DNA from 4 places in the Paenibacillus sp. NPDC056722 genome. Region 2 is predicted to be linked to each of the others. Evidence: riboswitches for the same ligand, from Rfam matches in the RefSeq annotation. Region 2 holds a riboswitch; each other region holds the start of a gene.
What was found. Region 2 has a riboswitch for cyclic di-AMP ahead of ACFRAM_RS27530 (C40 family peptidase). Riboswitches for the same ligand answer to the same signal wherever they lie in the genome.
Positions count from the first base shown of each region.

Region 1: it holds a riboswitch for cyclic di-AMP, as region 2 does, so the genes downstream of both, ACFRAM_RS27315 (resuscitation-promoting factor) here and ACFRAM_RS27530 (C40 family peptidase) in region 2, are expected to answer to the same signal.
Region 3: it holds a riboswitch for cyclic di-AMP, as region 2 does, so the genes downstream of both, ACFRAM_RS21745 (TrkH family potassium uptake protein) here and ACFRAM_RS27530 (C40 family peptidase) in region 2, are expected to answer to the same signal.
Region 4: it holds a riboswitch for cyclic di-AMP, as region 2 does, so the genes downstream of both, ACFRAM_RS23170 (hypothetical protein) here and ACFRAM_RS27530 (C40 family peptidase) in region 2, are expected to answer to the same signal.

Region 1 is NZ_JBHTYV010000020.1:46,857-51,499, forward strand. Features, by position in the region: gene rsmA (16S rRNA (adenine(1518)-N(6)/adenine(1519)-N(6))-dimethyltransferase RsmA) at 1-585, opposite strand, end outside; gene rnmV (ribonuclease M5) at 582-1,133, opposite strand; gene ACFRAM_RS27315 (resuscitation-promoting factor) at 1,307-2,470, opposite strand; cyclic di-AMP (ydaO/yuaA leader) riboswitch at 2,754-2,981, opposite strand; gene ACFRAM_RS27320 (TatD family hydrolase) at 3,181-3,951, opposite strand; gene ACFRAM_RS27325 (HD domain-containing protein) at 4,006-4,643, opposite strand, start outside.
Region 2 is NZ_JBHTYV010000021.1:25,718-30,360, reverse strand. Features, by position in the region: gene ACFRAM_RS27550 (hypothetical protein) at 1-129, shown strand, start outside; gene ACFRAM_RS27545 (4a-hydroxytetrahydrobiopterin dehydratase) at 351-638, shown strand; gene ACFRAM_RS27540 (c-type cytochrome) at 759-1,115, opposite strand; gene ACFRAM_RS27535 (GNAT family N-acetyltransferase) at 1,242-1,727, opposite strand; gene ACFRAM_RS27530 (C40 family peptidase) at 1,925-2,419, opposite strand; cyclic di-AMP (ydaO/yuaA leader) riboswitch at 2,424-2,565, opposite strand; gene ACFRAM_RS27525 (C40 family peptidase) at 2,947-3,429, opposite strand; cyclic di-AMP (ydaO/yuaA leader) riboswitch at 3,433-3,570, opposite strand; gene ACFRAM_RS27520 (hypothetical protein) at 3,788-4,618, opposite strand; gene ACFRAM_RS27515 (M1 family metallopeptidase) at 4,630-4,643, opposite strand, start outside.
Region 3 is NZ_JBHTYV010000010.1:150,920-155,562, reverse strand. Features, by position in the region: gene ACFRAM_RS21755 (LysR family transcriptional regulator) at 1-667, shown strand, start outside; gene ACFRAM_RS21750 (potassium channel family protein) at 733-1,398, opposite strand; gene ACFRAM_RS21745 (TrkH family potassium uptake protein) at 1,413-2,771, opposite strand; cyclic di-AMP (ydaO/yuaA leader) riboswitch at 2,864-3,036, opposite strand; gene ACFRAM_RS21740 (GntR family transcriptional regulator) at 3,305-3,688, shown strand; gene ACFRAM_RS21735 (ABC transporter ATP-binding protein) at 3,688-4,419, shown strand; gene ACFRAM_RS21730 (hypothetical protein) at 4,416-4,643, shown strand, end outside.
Region 4 is NZ_JBHTYV010000012.1:111,994-116,636, reverse strand. Features, by position in the region: gene ACFRAM_RS23185 (RNA polymerase sigma factor) at 1-417, opposite strand, end outside; gene ACFRAM_RS23180 (hypothetical protein) at 456-953, opposite strand; gene ACFRAM_RS23175 (hypothetical protein) at 1,227-1,526, shown strand; cyclic di-AMP (ydaO/yuaA leader) riboswitch at 1,523-1,709, shown strand; gene ACFRAM_RS23170 (hypothetical protein) at 1,915-2,334, shown strand; gene kdpF (K(+)-transporting ATPase subunit F) at 2,460-2,537, shown strand; gene kdpA (potassium-transporting ATPase subunit KdpA) at 2,596-4,272, shown strand; gene kdpB (potassium-transporting ATPase subunit KdpB) at 4,333-4,643, shown strand, end outside.

The sequences.
Region 1 (4,643 bases), on a different contig from region 2:
GGTATGCGGCACAATGCAGACCAACTCAGGCTCACTGTAATACTGCACGGCGATACTCAGACTGCCATACTCTTTGCCACCTGGAGATGCTGCCATCCGTTCGGCAACCTCCTTCTGGATCATAACAACGATATTATCAAGCGGCAGCTTCTCTTCTAGCAGCTTCATAAGGATCGGCGTCGTAACGTAGTAGGGCAAGTTAGCAACTACGCTTACTCGATCTACGGAGGCAAAGTCCTCCTTGAACAGTTGCTGTAAGTCCACCTTCAGGACATCATCATTACGAACCTTTACATGGGGATATGGTGACAGTACATCCTTCAAAATCGGGATCAGCCGTCTGTCGATTTCGACCGCCGTTACTGCACCCGCCGTTTGTGCCAGGCGCTCTGTCAGCGCCCCGATTCCAGGACCGATCTCCAAAGCACCTGCAGTATCGTCCAGTTCAGCAGCATTTACAATTTTGTCGAGAATATTCTGGTCAATCAGAAAGTTCTGGCCCAAACTTTTTTTGAATGAGAATCCGTACCGTTGAATGATTTCCTTTGTCCGTTTAGGGGTTGAAACGCTCTCTTTGTCAGTCATGAAGTTATGCCTCCCTGTTCAATTTGGGCGAGGGCTCCGGCAAACTCCTCCCGCGTAATACCAAACATTGCAAGCCGCTTGAAGAGCTGCTTGCCATTGCAGTACCCAATACCAAGCAGATTGCCAAGTGCCATCCGCCGCTCTGCGGCCCGGGGATGCACGAGCATACCTGCCGCCATCAGGTCATCCAGCCCGATCAGGGCCGGTGCGCCCTCAAAGGACGTATGTACATGTGCCAGCGCGTGGCGAATCGCCTCAGGTGTAGCATTCTCCACGCCAATGTCACCCTTGCGGGTCGCATCCTTCTCGGGGATGAAGGCATGCTTGCAGCCTGGCACCTTGCTTGAAACGATCTTACGGATACGCTCTCCTGCATGGTCCGGATCGGTTAGAATGATTACCCCCCGCCGCTCCATGGCGAGCGCGATTTTGGCAATCACCTTCTTGTCCACCGCGGAGCCGCCAGTCTCAATGGTATCAGCCTGTACCGCCCGCTTGATGGCTATCGTGTCGCTCTTGCCTTCGACAACGATCACTTCCTTGATCATAGTGTTGACTCCTTCTCGTAAACGCAAAAAGAAGAGGATTCGCTCCCCTTCTTTTTGGCTAAAGAATGTATAAGTGATGAGCGGTAGCTCTGCGATCATTTCATGAGCACATGTTATTCTTAACTGCTACCCTCACTATAGCTGATTCAACCTAATTTTGCAAAAGCCAGGACTTAGTTAAGCTCCGGTTTTACAGGTCCAATCACATACACCGTACGCGACTTGCGTCCGAAGTTACGTGCATGGTTCAACGAATCGTAGTAGACATCCACCTTATTGCCTTTGATAGCACCACCAGTATCTTCTGCACGGCGGAAGCCAAGGCCTTCGATATATACCCACCAACCGATAGGAATTACATTAGGGTCCACTGCAATCGTACGTCCTTCCGTTACGCGTGTGCCGGAGGCGGTACGAGTTCCAATGCCCGGTTCTTCTGAAGAATAAGCAGTCATCGAGACGTTCTTGATTAATTTCTTGTATTCAAAATTGACGCCCGATTTAGTGGCGACATTGCTGCTCTTGGCACTGGTTTTTGTTGAAATGGTAGCATTAGCTGTTTTGGAAGTTGTTGTTTGGGCCACTGTAACAGGTTTAGGGAGAGGCTTTGTGCCAACGGCGATAATCTTGTCTTTGGTCACCGTCTGAACTTCTTTCCCAACCATACGCATGGAAGCCAGTTCACCGTCTTGATAAATCTTTTCGATGTGCTGGATCATGACGCCTGGTGCGCCCGCCTGTGCCACTCTAACTGTTCCCTTGGTAAGGGAGGGGTCTGCCGTCTTGATGACTCGATATGGCAAGTTCGTTGTCCGTTGTACAGTTTGTTTGTTAATGCGGACAATCTTGATATCCATATTGGCAGAGATAGTGGTATCTAGCGAAGGGAAAATCTTATCATGGCCTTCGAGGGCAATACCCAGCTTCTTGATGGCCTGACCGATTGTTTTCTCGGTCGTATAAAAAATCTTTTTTGCACCATCCGCAGTAAGACTGAATGGCTGCGCACGGTTAATCACGACACGGTCGCCGTCTTTTATTTCATCACTAAGGCCTATAGATAGTTGATCATGCGGCTGCAGCGAAATTTGCTCTTTTGCTAGTGCATCACTGAGAATCGCTTCACGCGTTTCCAGAGACTGCGTTTTCCCGTCAATTACTAAAGTGATCTGCTTGCTGCTTTGACCGTGCACGTACAGCAGAATGATCAGCGTGATCAAAATCGATAACACGCCGGCAAGTGAAAGTACGCGAAAGTTCACTTGTTCCCACCGTAAAGCGTAAGACCTGCTGGATGATTGCGAATCATGGGATACTTCTGGTTGGAATACGCCCATTCTCTCCATCCTCCTTACATAGCCCCGTCGTCAGCTGTATACCAAGATGACTGTTATCATTCGGACGAAACTATTCGAGATTGTCACAGGACACGCTATTTGCAATACCTTTGCGTCTCCTGCTCATGGATCGCCTGCCCGGCATAGTGCTCCCCCCACATCTGTTATATAACAGTATGCAGGGTACATGCGCAATATTCAAAATAAAAGAAGCCTAAAAGAGTTCTATGAGGACTCTTTCGTGGCTTCTCCGATGTCAGAATACGCGGCTCATGCACGAGGTTTCCTCTCTTACTTTCGCTTACGGGGTTAGCTGTCGGGTTCGGACGAAAGAGAGACGCCCTATCTCGGGTCACCCGCTCACGGCGGTTGCCCTAAAATTCACCCCAAAGACCACGTGAAGAAATCAACTACTGTCTGCGGCATTCTAAGCTGTACTTGATGTGCTCTGTATACGGCAAACAATATTGGTTCCCCCGTTCTCCATACGGAGACTCAGCGAGACGATCCATGATAGCGTGGGCTGTCACTGTAACAACAGCTCACTGCACTGAAAAGATGATATCCTGTTTTGATGCATGTTGTAAAGGACGATTCAACCACGTTTACGCAAATATATGGTTAAAATATTGTAATATTCGGCTGTTTTTTTGTTAAAAAAGTTTAATACATCGGCTATACTCTATTTTTCACCGTGTTTCCTCCCGATTTCACTCAATGCCAAATCGTTCCAGTGCGTTCGCATACGTAATTTCAGCCAATTCCTCCCAAGTTATCCCTTTAATTTCTGCCGCAGCTTCTGCCACCAACTTGACATGAGCGCTCTCATTTCGCTTCCCACGGAAGGGGTGTGGCGTCAGATACGGGGAGTCTGTTTCGATCAATAAACGGTCCAGCGGCGTCTGCGCCAGCACCTCTTTGGGAACCCTTGCATTCTTGAACGTTATCGGTCCTCCGAAGGATAAGTGGAATCCCAAATCCAGGCACATTTTCGCTGTTTCCCAGCTACCCGAGAAGGAATGCATTACACCGCCAACCTCGTTAGCCTTCTCCTCGCGAAGAATTCGCACTACATCCTCATGGGCATCCCGATTATGAATACAGATTGGCATTTTCAGCTCGCGGGCTAGTCCGATCTGCTTGCGGAAGACCTCGTGCTGCACGTCCTTCGGTGAGGTATCCCAGTAATAATCGAGTCCGATCTCACCAATGGCGACGACCTTTTTGTGGCTGCATAGCGAGGCAATCCAATCAAGGTCCCCCTCCTTCATGTCAATCGCATCCTGTGGATGCCACCCCACTGCTGCATAAATATAATCATACTTTTCTGCGAGCTGCATCGTGGTTGGGATCGTCTCCCGATTGAATCCGATATTAATCATTTTGCTGACACCGGCCTCTACCGCACGAGCAATGACCTGTTCGCGGTCCTCGTCGAATTGCGGAGCATCCAGATGGGTATGTGTGTCGAATAAGTACATGTACTGTTGTCCTCCCGGTCTTGGTCTCTATGTTCAAAAATAACTATTTAATCTTTATTTTGCGAATATTTCAGCAACAGAGTCAGGCAGTTGTGAAAGCGCCTTATTCAGCTTATCTTGAGGAAAATATAGGTGATATCTTCCACGGTGAATGCCGCTGATGGAACGTACAATATCTGAAACCTCCGAGATTTCACGGAGCCGATCCTTCCGGTCAAGCAGCAATATTTGATTGCTGTCAAAACCCTCTCCTGGACGAAACACATCATACGGAAGGTCTGACGGAAAATCAATTTCCAGATCATATTCCGGGTCCAGCCCGGCTCCCGCAAAACTGCGGCGGATTTCGTCAATCGTCTCCGGATTGAGACTCTCCGTCTCCACATATTTATACAGTTTACGATGAATAAACCGGCTGCACAAGTCGCTTAGCAGTCCATCCTCCTCCAGTGTCCATTGCATGAAGGCCGTTTGAACTAACGCTTCATCTAGCAGCAAATACTGCTGCACTGTCACTTCCCCCTGAAGCAAGTCACCTAGTGGATGAATCATAAATTTAAAATTATACCCCTCTAAGTACAGCTCTTTGGCCCGGCGGAAAATCTGTCTTAAAATAATTTCAGAACTCCGGGTTACCGGATGAAAATATACCTGCCAGTACATTTGATACCGCGACATCAGATAGTCCTCTA
Region 2 (4,643 bases):
CTGTTCTATGCACTGGGCAATGAACCGGTCATTGAAGTGGGGAGCGGGGTTGTGATTTACGACAAGGATACACACCGGATCAATATTTTGCTCGGCGATGAGGACTTGGCCTCTGTTGTTCTGGTTTAATAGGAATACAGGTGAGCGGAATTTGCCGCAGTCTGCCGCCCGTGGTAAAATTGACGGAGCGGAGTACTATTTACCGGGATTGAAGAATACAATTAAACCGAAAATTGTCTTTATCCTGGCACATCCCTTGGACCTCAGAAGCTAAGGGATGTTTTGTTTAAACAAGCAAAGAGGCAAGGCGATCGGAACTTTGCTACTAATAAGGTAAGGGAGGTAATAATGTGCTACTTACAGAGGAAGAACTGATCGAGCAGATCGGCAAGCTGGAAGGCTGGAAGCTGGTGAAAAATACGATTACACGCAAATATATGTTCAGCGATTATATGAAGGGAATAGCCTTCGTCGATGCGGTGGCCGCCATTGCGGAGGCTTTTGACCACCATCCGCATATTACGATTGATTATAAAGCGGTCACGCTTCGCCTGACGACACATGAAGAGGGCGGAATTACGCCGTTGGACATTCGTGGTGCACAAGAGTTTAATGAAGCCTTCGAGAAGGCCCGCTAGTCAGTCGTATAGTCCTTTAACATAGCAATGGTAAAAGAATACTCATACATGCGAAAAAGCCCGTGTCGCAGGATGTAGATCCTGACACGGGCGTATTTGTGTTGTCTCTCTAATGAAGCTCTACTTCTTCTCAGCCAGCCATGTGGCCACGTTCGCAATTTCCTCCGGCGCCAGCTTTTCCTTGAAGGAAGGCATTTGGCCCCGTCCTTTGGTTACTATACTGTAAATCCCGGCAGCGTCATGCTGGCCACCTTCGTTTTTCAAGCTAGGTCCTATCCCGCCCTGAAGCTGATCGCCATGGCAGGTGATACAATTGGCTTTCACAGTCGCTTCTGCCTTGGCGGCATCAAGCTGAATTTCAGGCATAGTAGGCTTGTTCTGTTCCGCTACCTCTTCTTTACCTGGAAGTGTGAACATTAGAACTACCGCAAAGGCACAGGCGGCAAAAAACAATCCGCTCATGATCCATTTTTGCATCCCCAATCGTCCCTTCTATGTAAGCTGCTCCCTACATTATAGCGGAAGGTGAAGCGTTATCATAGCATTTGTGGCAAAAAAATGAACGACTATGCGATACTTCTCTAAACTTCCTTTAACAAAGCATCATTTCTCATAGACCATACAATAAAATGGTTTACTTCCAGTGGGTGTCATTCGTTCGTAAGTGTCAGTAATCGTAAAACCACTTTTTTGATAAGTCCGAATGGCCCGCTGATTCCAGGTTAGTACCTCCAAATCGATTTCCCGCTCAGGGTAGCGTAGAACTGCAGCTTGGACGATGGCACGGACAAAGTGTTGGCCCATTCCGTGACCACAAAGCTCTGGACGCATACCAATCCCCAGACGCACCACACCCTCCATCGGGAATAGCTGTGCGAAGCCACAGAGATCGCCTTCATCGTTCAGCACAGACACATACTGCTCACTGCGCAGCCGGGCATCGCCAAACTCAATGCCGAGCTCCTCCATCTGTTGCCAGGGCATCCAGCCATATATATTGTAAGGAGGCTCATAGCTCCATTGGCAGATGTCTTCGGCATGGCTGGTCTCCATGGGTACCACATGGAACGTAACAGGTAAATGAATCATCGGGTGAGACCTCCTTTCCACAGGATAAAGCTCTATAATTTAATTATATACAAAAAGCATAAGATCAGGCGCAGAAAGTCAGGAAAATGTTGTTTGGTGAATTTCAGGAGGGGTAATGAAGAGTAACAGAAACGACAAAAAAGCCCTTCTCCAGATTTCGATAAAATCGGGAAAAGGACTGGCTTATGACTTATAAATTATTGTACATCGTCAAAATCTTGAGCATCCGTCGCAAGCGCCTGATAAGCATCCGTGCTCATCACGCGTTTAGCACCCACATAACGACTAACATAATAGCTTTCACTCAGCGAGCTGATCGTTACACCACGAGAAGATGAAGCATGGGCGAATTTGCCTTCGCCAACATAAACGCCAACATGGGAGATTCCTTTGCCACTGGTATTGAAGAATACCAGGTCGCCCGCTCTAAGTTCATCACGGGACACCGTGGAGCCCATCTGATATTGGGAACCGGATTGGTGTGGTAGGTCAATACCGATCTTGTTGAAGACATACATTGTAAAACCAGAGCAATCAAATCCACTTGTAGTCGTGCCGCCAGCTACGTACTTGGTGCCGATAGCCTTGTCAATCACCTTATCCATCTTGGAATCGGCGAAAGCGCTTCCTGCTCCAATAGCGGTAAGCATCATTGAAAAGCCAAGCACTGCTGCTGCTAATTTCTTCTTCAAAAGTGTAAACCCCTTCCAATGCCTACGAGGTTAGCTTAAGGGTTCGGTTGAAGGTCCCCTATGACCCCTCTTCAAACAGGAGGTCAATTCACCCAAAGTGGTTCCCCCGTTTCCCTAATGATTAGGGAACTCGGCATATACCGTTGATTAGAATTAGACTGCTATATGAATACATGACAAAACCTTATAAAAAGGTGACTCAATAATTACAAAAATGTTACTAAAAACTCACTGCGCTAATTGTAACAAACACAGCGTCGCTTGGCAATCATTTATAGCATATTTGTGCGCAAAAAATGGGATTTTAAGAGCGGATTCTCACTATTAACGTTGAAAATAGAGGACAAACTAAATTTTCCAAAATTTATTGAGTTTTTTGGCGCAAAATATGATTCATCTATTCCAAAGAGGTGTATACGTATACTATAAAATAGGAAAAACCCGGAAATTGACTATGATGATAATCAAGTCTCCGGGCACAGTATAGGTATGAGGTTAAATGGAATGATTGTATTTTAGAGGTTAGTTTAGTCGTAGGCAACCGCTTTATAAGCAGTTGTGCTCATGATTCGTTTGGCACCAATGTAGCGATCAGCCCAGTATTTCTCACTCAGTGAGCTAATAATGACACCGTGGGAAGATGAGGATTGAGCAAATTTACCATTGCCGACGAAGATACCGACATGAGATACACCGTTGCCGAGTGTGTTGAAGAATACGAGGTCTCCTGGACGCATTTGACTGCGAGAGATGGAGGTTCCTGCGTTATATTGCGATTGGGATGTGCGCGGCAACGAAATGCCGATGCTTTTGTATACATATGTAGTGAATCCAGAACAATCAAATCCGGCCGTGCTTGTTCCTCCAGTTTTGTAGGAGGTTCCGAGGGTTTTTGTAATAACCGTGTCCATTTTGGAGTCTGCTGAAGCGCTATTGGTTCCGATACCGATGGCGAGTGACAAACCTAGTGTGGCTGTAACAATGATTTTCTTAAAATTCTGTCTGTTCAAAAGATGTACTCCTTCCAAGGCCTGCGAGGTTAGCTTAAGGGTTCGGTAGAAGGTCCCCTATGATCCCTCTCTTACGAGATCAATTCACCCAAAATATGGTTCCCCCACTTCCCGGTGCAAGGAATTCGGCGTTTTATGCACCTAAAGTGTGACGTATCGACAACTGCATACATGACATAAGCGTAGATATTAAGAAATACCTTCAAAAGATTACAAAGTTGTTACTAGTAGTACAGAAGCCATTGTATCAAACCCGTTACCATTTTGCAAATCGCTCTGCTGAAGATGACAAAAAAAGAGTCGCGGCTCCTGTTATCCAGGAACAGTGACTCTTCTAATATGCCCTGAGGGGACGGATTTATTGTGGAAATGCTTTACTTCTCCATAGGTCATATTGAGCCGCAATGCCCCACAATTTGAGGAGTGTGGACGGGAGCGGAAGGAGTTGGCGGATCAGGAGTGCAGGCAAGCCAGGGAAGTAAATAATCCCCAAGGCGTAGAACACCAAGAGCAGCAGACTGCCTGCTCCCATCACGATTGATACCCCTATCGCGGTGAGAAGGCACCGTAGGGCGATTAGCAGGGAGGAGAACATGCCAGTTCCGGCTGTATAACCAAACTGCATGTACAATAGCAGCAAGCGGATAACATATACATAGGCACACCAAGCCAGAATATAGGGAACACCGTTCAGCAGCAGCTTATAGTCCATTAAAGACGACAGCAGCAGTGCATATATCTTGGGTGCGAACCAGTAAACGGGCAGGAGGGCGAGTAGCCACTCTACCAGGCTGAAGATCAGCACGGACAGACCATGCTTTTTCATGCCGGGGAAAAAGAACAGACCGCGTTCTCCTGAGCGCTCCTGATGCAGCTCATGAAGCAGACCCGCCCGAATGAACGGGGAAATGAGCAGTCGCAGCAAGGTTAACCCTAACAGCAGGCATAGCCAGCGCTGTACGTCAGGGTCGGAGGTAAGACTATGCTGACCCTCGATGTAGAACAGCAGCCTGGCCATACCGCTGCCCCCCGCGTTGTGGTCGGGATACCGCAGTAGGACTGATACTACGGCCTCCCGTACTAAACCATACATAAAATAGCCCCAGAGCAGCCGGTAGATGAATAGCAGTATCAGAATATAAGTTTGCTCCTTCAAACTTTGCCAGCCGCGAATAATTGATGTTTTCAAGCTCATCCACCTCACCAGACCAGAG
Region 3 (4,643 bases), on a different contig from region 2:
GGCGCTCTCAAAGTTCAAAGAAGGCGAACCCCAGCTTGTTACGCTGGGGGCCAGCCTGACCACGCTGCAGACTACATTGCCGCCGCTGGTCAACACCTATATGGAGAAGTATCCCGCTGCCGAACTGAAACTGATTACCGGAAAGACGCATGAGATTGTCTCCTCGGTCAGCGAGGGCAAGTGTGATGTAGGAATTATTGCTTCCTCCATTCAGGAGCCCGGGCTGCGCTGTATTCCGCTCTTCGAGGATCAGCTCCGCCTGGTGGTCTCCAGTCAGCATCCGCTCACGCTGCTGCCCAAGCTGAGCATGGACCATCTCTCACGCCTGCCGATGATCCTGTTCTCCAAGGGAACCTGGTACCGCCGCCTGACCGACGATTTGTTCCAGCGCTGCGGTATTGATCCCGATGTGCGCATGGAGATCGATTCCTTCGAGGCGATCGTCCGGCTGCTGCCGACGGCGAAGACCGCGGCACTCCTGCCCAAATCCTATCTGCGTCCCGAGCTGCTGAATGGCAGCGGGCTCGTCTCGCTGCATATCAAGGAGCTGGAGCAGACCCAGCGGACTACCTGTCTGATCTACCGGGACGGCGGCGGGCTAAGCGGTGCTGCCCGCTCACTGGTGCAGGTGACAGAAGAAGTATTTCTGCCGAAGCTGACCGATTGAGAAGAGGCTTTGCTCTAAAAAACCCGCCTGCGGACAAGCCGCAGACGGGTTTTTGGCATAAACAATTACAGGTTAACGGCTTCTTCCTCAAATTGGTCAATACCCTCATTGGAGCCGATGACGACCATAATATCACCTTCGTACAAGGAATCCAGCGCAGTCGGAGCGACGATAATTCCACTCTCCCTATTGATGGCAATGATGCTGCACCCGTATTTGGCCCGGGTATTCAGCTGGGACAGACTCTTGCCATCCATACAGGATGGAACATTCATCTCGACAATTTTATAATCCTTGGATATTTCGATATAATCCAGCAGATTGGGAGTGACTAACTGGTGAGCCACCCGAACCCCCATATCCCGCTCGGGGAAAATCACCCGGTCCACACCCAGCTTGGTCAAGGCGCGTCCATGAAGAATAGATATAGCCTTGGCCACCACCTGCTTGACACCAAGCTCCTTCAGCAGAATGGCTGTCAGAATACTACGCTCCATATTATCGCCAATGGCTACAATACCACAGTCAAAATTTCGGACACCGAGCGAACGCAAAATGCCCTCGTCTGTGGCATCCGCCATCACCGCATGGGTGAGCTTGTCGCTCATCTCCTCCACCCGTTCTTCCAGATGGTCCACTCCGAGCACCTCATAGCCCATATCCATCAGCTCAAGCGCCAAGCTTGAACCGAACCGTCCCAGCCCAATTACTACAAATTGCTGTGGTTTCATCTCCCGATAACTCCTTATCCAATAATCATTTTGCCTTCCGGATACTGATACAATGGTTTGCCCTGTTTTGGGCCAAGTGCATAGGCCAGCGTCAATAGTCCCAGCCTGCCAGCGAACATAGTGAGACAGATGAGGATTTTGCCGACTAACGACAGCTCCGGCGTCAACCCCATGCTCAGCCCCACGGTCGCGAAAGCCGAAGTCGTCTCGAACAAAATCTCCAAAAAGTCGCGTCCCTCCGTCGTCGAGAGCACCATAGATACAGTGACAATCAATAGCAGAGCGAGCAAGGTGATGGTCAGTGCTTTGAACACCCGCTCCTGTGCCAGCCGGTAACGGAAGAATACTATATCCTCACGCCCACGCAGCATGGAGATTACAGCGCCGATCATGAGCGTAAAGGTCGTTGTTTTGATCCCGCCCCCGGTAGAACCGGGAGAAGCACCGATAAACATTAGAATCACGATAAAAAATTGCGTAGCCTGGCGTAGCCCGGAAATATCCAGTGTATTGGCCCCGGCCGTACGCGGTGTAACGGACTGGAAGAATGCAGCCAGTATTTTGCCGCCAATGTTCAGGGAGCCCATGCTCCGCGGATTCGTAAATTCAAATACAAAAATCACGAGCGTGCCCGCCAGAATCAGCGCTGCGGTTGTGGATAATACCACCTTGCTGTGCAGCGACAACCTGCGCTTGCGCCGGTAATCGACGATATCGGCAATTACGATAAACCCAAGCCCACCGGTGACAATCAGGAACATGACAATCAGATTCACTACAGGATCATTGACATATCCCATCAGGCTGCGGTAATGGCCGAACAGGTCAAAACCTGCATTGTTGAACATGGAAATGGAATGGAACAGTCCAAAGTAAATCGCCTTGCCGAGCGGCATATCAAACGCCCAGCGTATCGACAGCAGCAGTGCCGCACTCCCCTCGATCATGAGTGAATAGATCAGCACCCGACGGATGAGCCGTACAATGCCTTCCATCGAGTTCTGGTTCATGGCCTCCTGCAGAATAAGTCGGTCGCGCAGCGATATTTTCCGCTTTAACACCAGAGCAAAGAGTGTTGCCATCGTCATGAAGCCCAGGCCGCCAACCTGAATCAGGATCATAATGACGGTCTGCCCAAAAAGGGAAAAATACGTGCCGGTGTCCACAACTACCAGCCCCGTAACACAGGTAGCAGAAGTTGCTGTAAATAGCGCATCTATAAAGTTCAATGAATGTCCCGTCCGACTGGCAACCGGAAGCATCAGCAGCAGCGTACCAATCAAAATGATCGCCGCAAAACCGAGTACCAGCGTCTGAGGCGGGGAAAGCTTCAATATTGTAAAACGGTTCAACCTGGGGAATGGCGAAGCCAAATCCTCACCTCTCACTATAATAAATTGACGTTGTATATCATTAGAATGCCAAACAAAAAAAGCACTGGAACACCAATGCCTCTCCCCTTGGTTCCTGCAGTGTTCTGAAGCCTACGAGGTTAGCTGACGGATTCGGGCAGCTGCAGTGCCCTATTCGTTCCCGGAACGAAATTCACCCCTGAAGATCGGCGCAAACTTACGCTGTATGCACCCTTCACTTCATATGGTTCCCCCGTTTTCAATTGAAATTCGGCTTATATCTAATTGCATTCAAATTATATACGTTCTGTCCTGACATCACAAAGACACTATTAAGTATATTTGGATAAAATAATGTCTTAAAGAGTGACCGGGAACACAGGAGACCCTGTTCTCATTCCTTTTCCGTGACTTTCCTGTAATTGCATCGTTTTTCACGGTTTCATGAATATCTAGAACTTTTAACCTTGAAATTGTATGGTGAGGAATGATACACTACACACAACAAGTGTATGACCTATACCCATACACATTATTCCTACTAGGGGGAAGTCATGGAAGAATCTTTGGAGCTGCTGCCGCAGCAATTTCAGATCAATCCCTCGCGTCCCATCTATGAACAATTCGTCGAAGCCATCCGGGGCCGGATTGTTACCGGTCTCATCCCGCTTGGCTCGCGTCTGCCATCCGTGAGGGATTTGGCAGCCGACCGAGGCGTGAATCCGACTACAGCTGCAAGAACTTATCAGGAGCTGGAGCGAATGGGCCTGATTGTCACCTATCGTGGACAGGGTACCTTTGTTACGAGGGAACAGGATGTCATCGGGGAGGCTCGCAAGGAAATGATCCTGGAGGCCGTGCGGCAATTTAAAGCTGCGGGTGCCAGCCTGGGGCTGTCAGCAGAGCAGATGCTGCAATTTGATAAGGAGGAATCTTGATGCGTACGAATAAAGATATTTCATCACTGCCAGAACTCAAGGCAGCCGTGCAATGTCAGAACCTGACGCTCCGCACGAGGAAAAAAACAATTTTGGACGACGTTAGCTTCCATATTCCCCAAGGCAGTATCACTGGACTGCTCGGTCCTAACGGTGCGGGCAAGTCTACCCTATTACGCCTGATCACCGGACTGGCTACACCAGACTCCGGCTCTGTGAAGATTTTCGGCGAACCTGCCGGCGTAGACCGCCTAGGACAGTTATCCCTGTTGCCGGACCGCAGCAGCCTGCCTGGATGGCTGACTGTAGGGCGCTGGCTTCACTTTGCTGAAGGCATATATCCCGATTGGGACAATGTGAAGGCAGAACAACTAATGGGTCAGCTTTCCGTTAAGAGGGAATCCCGTATCTCAACCTTATCCCGCGGGGAAGAAGCCAGACTGCAACTGCTGACCTGCCTGTCCCGCAAAGCTCCGTTAGTCATACTCGATGAGCCCTTCACTGGCGTGGACCTCATTTCCAGAGAGGAAATTGCATCCACAGTTGTGGGCGAGATGGCTGATGGTGAGCGTACCTTTTTGATTGCTACACATGATATCCGGGAAATGGAGCTACTGTTTGACCGCCTAATTCTAATCGGTAACGGACGGATACAAGGTATTGAGGATGTGGAACGGCTCCGTCAGTCCGGTCATTCCGTTGAATCCCGTTACAGGGAAGTGTTCGCATGACAGCGCTTAGAGCGTTAACAGATCTGGAGTACAGCCGCTATAATCCGTTTAAGTGGGGCCAAAAATCTTTTTTAGGGATTACTGTATCCCTATTCGCTCTGCTCTTGGGTATCGGATGGTATCTCTTTCATGGCAGACAGCCTTCCCTGCAAGCTCCTTTTACAGCAGGCACCTTTCTTATGGTAGGGATCATTATGTATCTTGCTTCAGTCGATATGCTGTTG
Region 4 (4,643 bases), on a different contig from region 2:
CGTGCGCATGTCTTCGCGCAGGGCTCTTAGCTGTATCTTCAGCTCCGGGACGGGGAGATGCAGAATGGTGCTGATATCTGCCAAGGGAAGGCCCAAGCCGTAGCGCAGTGCGGAGAGGACGAGCCGGTTGCCCGCCGGCTGTCCAGGCTCGCCCGCCAGGCGTGCGGCGGGCGTAAGTGAGCATTGCGACAGGCAGGTCTGGTAGACCTGGATGGAGCCGGGCAGGGAAGAACCAGGCGTTAGCCGGGAGGACCTGCCCAGCGCTGTGAAGGTGTGGACCGCAGCCTGCTCAGCGAGCTGCGGGTCCTTCAGCAGCAGGATACACAGAGTGTAGACGCTGTCTGCGTATTGCTCCACCAGCCCGCGGAAGGCGGGCAGGGAGCGGCGGGCTGATTTTGCGGGTAAAGGGGCGGACATCGTGCGCACCTTCCTTTCGAAGTGGAAGAATGTTGACATTACAGAATGGAATAATAGGCGACGGAGTGTTCCACCAGCCAGTCTGTGTCCATGCTGATCCATGCTGGCGGCGATGAGGAAGCTCCAGGAAGTTGTTCCACGGATAGATGGAGCAGCTTAGACTTTCGATTCTCCTGCCGGAACATTCCGGCAAGGACAGGCGGGTACAGAGTTGCCTGCAAATCCTGCAAGGCGGTCTGTACCATTGCAAACTGGCTCGGTTGCCAGCTCTGGCTGGTAACCTGCGTAACCCCGACAGCTTCACTCAGGCTACATTGCCGGATACACCGCAGAAAGTTACCCCATCTTACCAGGTCGACCCCTTTTCCCTCGGCTAGGATGCTGCACAACCCCCAGCCGCAGTCTCTCTGACAGGATAACTTCAGGATGATGTACAATGGTTTTTCACAATCGGCTGTGGAGCCATGGATAGCCGCGGAAGCAGGGACAGCAAAGAGTTCTATTCGTGTCAGCTTATGATGTTGTTCTATGTCCACTTTGAATCCTCCCCGAAGCGGTAGCCCATTTAATAACTATGGCCGCCGTCATCGCAACACAATACGCCAAAGTACACCCGCGTCAGGCTCTTCGGATCCAGAAGTTCTGGATGTGTACCAAAATAATAGTTGTTCATTTCCTTTTAGCTAATGATGTGATCGTAATCCGAATCATACGCCGCACCGCTTTCTTTTGTAAAAAGAGAAAATCTTTCATAGTAACGTCTATCCGCGGAATTTCAGCAACCAAGGGAGAGAAAGGGGACTAAAAGCATGTTTATTGCCCGTTATGAGGCCTCTATCTTCCTCAAGCACCGCTTTTCATATTTACACGGAAAACGGGCGAAAACCTTGAAATCCCATCCTTTGGAGAAAAAGATTTCTGATCTGCCTAAAATTTTCGATAATCGTGACAAAAACGTGAAAATAGGAGAAATAGAGAGATTGAACATCAAGAAAGCGCTACCTGATATGAAAAGGGTTTTCTTTATGCATTATTTTGGCATCCTTGACGTTTTACAAGAATTCCTGCGCGAGAGTATGATTACATCTGTTTCAACCACAACCGAATAGTTGATCCGCTTAATTTCCGTCAAGGAAAGCGGGGGAACCAACAATCGGCAGCCGATGTGAGAGTCGGAGCCGGTTATGGGGTGAATCCTGTATGGATGCGTCAAATGTGCATCTGTGCGGGTAGGGCGACTCTCACCGCCCGAATCCGACAGCTAACCTCGTAAGCGTATGTAGAGAGGATGAGTGCAATGTGACCGTTAGCGAGCCACAGAGGTAATCCTTTGTGGTTTTTTGCTGTGCTTTTATAAGCAAAACGCTTGTAAGGCAGCGTCTGGTGACGTGACACAGCCACAGATGGCTGTGCCCGAAAATGACGATAGGTCATGATCCTTTCGGAGATTTTCGTTGCCTCCTTGTTGTTGTACTAGAGCAGGAGGAGATAAGAGATATGGCGGATCAGATAGAATATGTGCTGGTATGCGCACCGACAAAAGCCGGAGAGCATTTTATCAAGATTTTAAAATTTAGAGGCATCCCTGTAGCAGGGTTGACGAACAATCAGGAGGAGAAGGAGCGTTTAGAGGAACTGGGAGTTGAGAACACTATTCTTGTAGATACCCGTCACCAGAAAACGTGGTTTCGTCCATCTTTTCCAGTAAGCCGTGTCTATCTGTTCGAGAGCAGCTTTACGCTGTGCTGCCGTTACATCCAGATGTGCCGGGCCTGGACCACACAGCCCATCTTTGTCATCACATCCTCCTTGAATCCCAGATTGGTCTATAAAAGACTGGGTGCAAGTTATGTCATCTATTCCCATAGCGGGGATGCCGTTTTTTTGGCGGATAAATCATCCCGTGATCAGGGATAAACAAAGGGGCTGGAAACAATGCTGGACCTGTATATGATTGCTGCGCTGGCCGTTACGTACGGCTTATTCTATGGATTTGTACAATGGTGTTCGAATGTAGCCCGGGATGCAGGGGGGCATGAGCGGTGATTGTGATTATTGCTGTGACTTTGCTGCTGTTCATCTATCTGGTATATGCGCTGATTCACCCGGAGAAATTTTAGCTACATCTAACGCTAGGAATGGGAACAGAAATAGAAGTCTTGCTAAGGAGGGACATTCATGGGCACTCTGCAAATGGTCGTAGTTATCTTAATCCTGCTGCTTCTGGTGAAGCCAGTGGGCACCTATGTGTATCATGTATTTTCGGGTGAGCCGAATCGCACAGACCGATGGTTTGGTCGTACAGAGAATGGCATCTACCGCCTGATAGGGCTGAAGCAGCGCGAAGGGATGTCCTGGAAGAAATACGCGCTAAGCTTCATTTTAACGAATATCGTGCTGGTAGCCTTTAGTTATATCATTCTGCGAGTGCAGCGGGGACTGCCGCTTAATCCAAATGGGATAGGAGATATGGAGCAGACGCTCACGTTCAACACGGTAATCAGTTTTATGACAAATACGAATCTTCAGCATTACAGCGGAGAGACTGGTTTGTCCTATTTCTCGCAAATGGCTGTGATTACGATGATGATGTTCACCTCTGCTGCCAGCGGCTTCTCCGTGGCGATAGCGTTTGTCAGAGGAATCACCGGGCGGGAATCGTTGGGGAATTTTTTTGAAGACTTTGTAAAAGCACATGTGCGGATCTTTCTGCCGCTGGCATTATTGGTAACGCTGATTCTGGTGGGCTTGCATGTGCCGCAGACACTGAAGCCTACGCTTGACGTCACAACACTTGAGGGCCAGACGCAACACATTGCGATAGGGCCTGTGGCTTCACTGGAATCGATCAAACATCTCGGAACAAACGGTGGCGGGTTCTTCGGGGCCAACTCGGCGCATCCGTTCGAGAATCCAAGTCCGCTTACGAATGTGCTGGAGATTCTTTCGATGTGGATGCTGCCCGCAGCGCTTCCGTACACGTACGGCATGTTTGCCAAAAACAAACGCCAGGGCTGGGTGATTTTCACCGCGATGATGACGCTCTTCGTGCTGCTGCTGGGGCTGAACTATTATGCGGAAACCCGTGGGAATCCGGCGATCAACGCCTTGGGCATCGAATCCTCACAGGGCAGCATGGAAGGCAAAGAAGTTCGCTTCGGGATTCCACAGTCCTCCCTGTTCACAACGGTAACAACCGCGGCGACCACAGGCAGTGTGAACAATATGCATGACACGCTGACACCGCTTGGTGAGATTACGCCGCTGGCGCTTATGATGCTGAACAATGTGTTTGGCGGTAAGGGTGTAGGGCTGATTAATATGCTGATGTATGCGATTATGGGTGTTTTCCTGTGCGGACTCATGGTCGGCAGAACCCCGGAATTCCTTGGAAGGAAGATCGAAGCCAGGGAGATGAAGCTGATCGCCATTGCGATCCTGATTCACCCGCTCATTATCCTGGTACCGACCGCGGGGGCCTTCCTGACAGAGCTCGGCAAAGGTTCAATTACCAATCCGGGCTTTCACGGGATGACTCAAGTGTTATATGAATATGTCTCCTCGGCCGCCAATAACGGCTCCGGCTTTGAGGGACTGGCGGATAATACCTCCTTCTGGAATATAACGACCGGGATCGTCATGCTGCTGGGCCGATACGTCTCCGTTATCGCTATGCTGGCGGTTGCCGGGTCCTTGCTCCGCAAGAACACCGTGCCGGAGACTACCGGAACCTTCCGTACAGACAACGGCTTATTCACCGGTATTCTGATCGGTACTGTTCTGATCATCGGTGCGCTGACCTTTTTGCCAGTCATTGTGCTGGGGCCGGTTGCCGAGTACTTGACTTTGCGGTAAGCAGTGGCTGTTCATGGCAAGCTTTGCTTAAGCAAAGCTTAGAAAGAGAGGGCGAACAAGATGAGTACTGCGAAAAGAAAAAAGCTGCTGACCGGACCGATACTCCTCAGCGCTGTGAAAGATAGTTTTGTGAAGCTGAACCCGGTGACTCTGCTGAAAAATCCGGTAATGTTCGTAGTCGAGATTGGTACCATCATCGTTCTGCTTATGGTGCTGGCACCCGGATACTTTCATGCTGAGCAGTCGATAGGTTTTAACATTACGGTATTCTGTATTTTGCTCTTTACCGTTCTGTTCGCTAATTTTGCCGAAGCGCTTGCCGAGGGTCGCGGGAAGGCCCAGGCCGATTCGCTGAAGAAGACCAAACAGGA